2 regions of the Priestia sp. GS2 genome follow, and region 1 is predicted to be linked to the other one. Evidence: riboswitches for the same ligand, from Rfam matches in the RefSeq annotation. Region 1 holds a riboswitch; the other holds the start of a gene.
The links. Region 1 has a riboswitch for lysine ahead of V2145_RS19575 (transporter substrate-binding domain-containing protein). Riboswitches for the same ligand answer to the same signal wherever they lie in the genome.
Positions count from the first base shown of each region.

Region 2: it holds a riboswitch for lysine, as region 1 does, so the genes downstream of both, V2145_RS01135 (aspartate kinase) here and V2145_RS19575 (transporter substrate-binding domain-containing protein) in region 1, are expected to answer to the same signal.

Region 1 covers NZ_JAZGJX010000002.1:54,962-57,169, forward strand. The annotation lists gene V2145_RS19570 (amino acid ABC transporter permease) at 1-352, opposite strand, end outside; gene V2145_RS19575 (transporter substrate-binding domain-containing protein) at 416-1,252, opposite strand; lysine riboswitch at 1,361-1,545, opposite strand; gene V2145_RS19580 (YitT family protein) at 1,689-2,208, opposite strand, start outside.
Region 2 covers NZ_JAZGJX010000001.1:219,508-221,715, forward strand. The annotation lists gene uvrC (excinuclease ABC subunit UvrC) at 1-625, shown strand, start outside; lysine riboswitch at 692-869, shown strand; gene V2145_RS01135 (aspartate kinase) at 1,003-2,208, shown strand, end outside.

The DNA.
Region 1 (2,208 bases):
CAGCCATATATGCTCCCGTATTAATTGATACAACAATCACCGCTGCTAACATCACGTTCATATCAAACCCAAATGCAAGCGCTGAACCATAGTAAATAACCATTGCTTGCACGATCATTGGCGTACCTCGGAAAAATTCAATGTATACAGATAAAACGAAATTCGTTACCTTCAACCCTGCTTTTTTCAGCCCGCTCTTTGGCGTTGGAACAGTGCGGACAATACCGGCAACCAACCCAATAATCGCTCCAATAACGGTACCTGTTAGCGCAATTAGCAGCGTCATCCCAGCTCCGCGTAGGAACATTGGCCAGTTTTCTGAGATGATTGTGATAATCCATTCAAAACTCATCGTTCTTCCTCCTTTACCTCATTACAAAACCGACTGCAGTATACAGCCGGTTTTATGTCATCATTATTTTGCTGCTGGTTGATTTTTGATTGCCGTATCCATAATGTTAGTGCGCTCGTCTTCTGAAATGCCTTTTAAGGCTTTATTAATTTCTTCTTTTAGTTCACTGTCTTTTTTAAGACCTACCGCTACAGCTGTATCATCAGCTGATGTTTTAAAGCCATCTTTGAACTCAACCATTGCAAAATTATCGTTTGCTGCTGAAGCACTTACTGCTTCAGGTCGCTCTGATACATAACCATCAATAACTCCTGACTCTAACGCTACGCGCATTGCTGGGAAATTATCCATTGCTGTTTCTTTTGATACACCTTTAATTTGATCAATTACTGAATAGTGGAACGTGTTTAATTGAGCCGTAACTTTTGCACCTTTGAAATCTGCAATTTTTGTAGCTCCCTCATACCTACCACCTTTTTTCACAACCATTACTAAGTTTGAATTATAGTAGTTATCAGAGAAATCGATTGTTTCTTTTCGCTCTGAGGTTGGTGACATTCCTGCAACAATCGCATCAATCTTACCTGATGTTAAGGCTGGTACAAGTCCATCCCACTCAGTTTTTACAATTACTAGCTCTTTGCCTAATCCATCAGCAATTTTCTTGGCCATTTCAACATCGTAGCCGCCTGCATACTGTGAGCTGCCTTTAATTTTAACCGCGCCATTTGAATCGTCGTTCTGAGTCCAGTTAAATGGTGGATAGCCCGCTTCTAAACCTACCGTAAACGTATCAGCATCTCCTGAACCTGATGCTGACTCACTGCTTTGCCCACAGCCTGCTAATAAAACGACTGCTGAAAGCAATAATGTTAAGAAAAACCCTGCTTTTCTTTTCATAATTTGTTTCCCCCTTATATCTTTTTAAGCTTTGAAGACAATAAAAAAACGACCCGAGATATACTCAGGTCGTTTCGTTCATCGTTCCCTAAAGTCCTCTCTTTTAAAAGATGAGATAGCACAACTCAATAAGCTGGTAAACTTATCGAGACAGTCCTGCAGTTCTTCACTACAGACCCAGCAAGCAATCGTTGAGAACAATTTACTCACTTCGGCGATATTTCCTTCTCCCTAGCTTCAACGTCTCTCAAACTCTACTAAAGACTGTTAAATACCGCGCCTCTACCTCACTTGACTAAAAGTGAGGTCTTATTAAATTTGTTTCAAGTCTACATCTTTCTTCCTAATCTGTCAATCTGGTTTTTATTGGATAGGTTGTTGGATAATCCTTCCACCTCTAGATAATACCAATTTTATACAGAATAAAAAGATTAATTTAATGAATGTTGGTTTTTCTAAAGTTTCCACCCTTTACTTCGGCAACGTCATATACGCGCACAAATGCGTTCGGATCAATCTCGTTGATAATTTCCTTCATCTTACTTTCCTCTAAACGGTTAATGACGCACGTAATTTCTTTGAACTTCTCATGAGAATATCCGCCGTATACTTCTTTATATGTAGCGCTTCGACCAAGTCGATCACGAATCGTTTTAACCATTAAGACAGGCTCACTTGTAATAATTTCAAACGCTTTTGAACCGCTTAGTCCTACTTCAACGACATGAATGACCTTTGAAGCAATGAAGTAAGCAATTGCAGAAAGGATAGCTCCTTGTAAGCCAAACACAAAAGAAACCACGATAAAAACAAACATATTTAAAAATAAAATAAGGTCACTTGTTCCAAACGGGGACTTTCGTGAAAGGAGAACAGCAAGCATATCAATACCGTCCAATGCGCCTCCGTTACGCAGTGCTAAACCCATTCCAAAACCAAGGATTACACCACCTACA
Region 2 (2,208 bases), on a different contig from region 1:
TTTTGACAATTCTAACATTCAAGGAACAGATCCAGTTTCTGCTATGATCGTTTTTGTTGACGGTAAGCCTGAAAAAAAGGAATATCGAAAATATAAAATTAAAACAGTTGAAGGCCCTGATGATTATGGTTCAATGCGTGAAGTGGTAAGAAGACGATATATGCGCGTATTAAAAGAAGGTTTACCTTTACCAGATTTACTTATTGTGGACGGTGGAAAAGGTCATTTAGCAGCTGTTCAAGATGTTTTGGAAAATGAACTAGGGTTGCTTATTCCTACAGCTGGGTTAGTAAAAGATGAAAAGCATAGAACATCTAACTTAATGATTGGAGACCCTCCTGAAATTGTTCCACTTGAGCGTAACAGCCAGGAGTTCTATTTGCTTCAACGAATTCAAGATGAGGTTCACCGCTTTGCTATTACGTTTCATCGGCAAGTTCGTTCTAAGTCTGCTTTTCAGTCTGTATTAGACAATATTCCAGGAGTGGGAGAAAAGCGTAAAAGAGCATTATTGCAAAAGTTTGGGTCTGTTAAAAAAATGAAAGAAGCATCAATCGAAGAGATTCAAAATGCAGGAGTTCCAAGGTCGGTTGCAGAGCAAATTGTTGAAGCCTTAAAAAATTAGTATTGAATTCCAGTTTAAACTCTGATAAGCTAGAACATAATTTCATATGACACTTCATTAAACTGAAGTGAAGATAGAGGTGCAAATTTTAAGAGTACACGTTTTGAAGAGTATGAGCTCTAAAGACGAATGTGGAAAGGGAAATTTGCCGAAGTGAATGACATCTCATAGAGTCATTTGCTGGTTCTGCGTTGAATAAATGTAGGATTGTCAAGAATATGTTTCTTGGAGAGCTATCTCACGGCATTGAACGTTTTATATACTTTTCGTTCGTTAAGCAATGAGATATCAATCTCATTGCTTTTTTTATTGTCTGAGCTTAAGCAATAGATCGCCTCTTTATCATATTGAAAATAAAAGAAAGGGTGAGAATACTTATGGGATTAATCGTTCAAAAATTTGGTGGTACTTCTGTTGGATCAACCGAGCGAATTCAGAATGTAGCCAATCGAGTAATTCAAGAAGTTCAGCGAGGTAACCAGGTAATAGTGGTAGTATCAGCAATGGGAAAAACAACAGACGAACTAGTAAGATTGGCAGGGGAAATTACAAGTAAGCCAAGTAAACGAGAAATGGATATGCTACTAACAACTGGTGAGCAAGTAACGATTTCCCTTCTTACAATGGCGCTGCAAGAAAAAGGTTATGAAGCTACGTCCTATACAGGGTGGCAGGCAGGAATTTGTACGGAAGCTCAGCATGGAAATGCACGCATCACCAAGATTAATGAACAAGCTATTGCAGAGCGTTTGAAAAAAAATCATATTGTGGTTGTAGCAGGGTTTCAGGGAATGTCAGAAGATAACAGCATTACAACATTAGGCAGAGGCGGATCTGATACAACAGCCGTTGCTTTAGCAGCAGCATTAAAAGCAGATAAGTGCGATATTTATACAGACGTAACGGGAGTGTTTACAACTGACCCTCGCTACGTACAAGGTGCTCGTAAACTGCAGTCTATTTCATATGATGAAATGCTAGAGCTTGCAAATTTAGGGGCGGGCGTATTGCATCCTCGAGCAGTAGAGTTTGCAAAAAACTATCAGGTGCCACTAGAGGTAAGGTCAAGCTTAGTAACAGAAAGAGGAACGATTGTGGAGGAGGAAGTATCAATGGAACAAAACTTAGTAGTAAGAGGAATCGCATTTGAAGACAATATCTCAAGAGTCACCATTGAAGGGCTAAATAATGAGCAGCAGACGTTATCAACCATTTTTACAGCATTAGCAAAAGAACATGTCAATGTAGATATCATTATTCAAAATGTTACGTCAGACAACCGTTTATCCATTTCTTTCTCTATTAAAACAGAAGATACGGATACAACTTTGTCAGTGTTATCTCAATTAAAAGACATAGTTGGTCATAAAAAAGTGGAGCATGAAAGTGGCTTAGCTAAAGTTTCAATTGTTGGTTCGGGGATGATTTCAAATCCTGGCGTTGCGGCTGATATGTTTGAAGTATTAGCTGTGGAAGAAATTGAAGTGAAAATGGTAAGCACATCTGAAATTAAAGTATCAACAGTTGTTCCACATAAAGAAATGGTCAAAGCGGTAGAAACATTACATACTGCTTTTGAATTA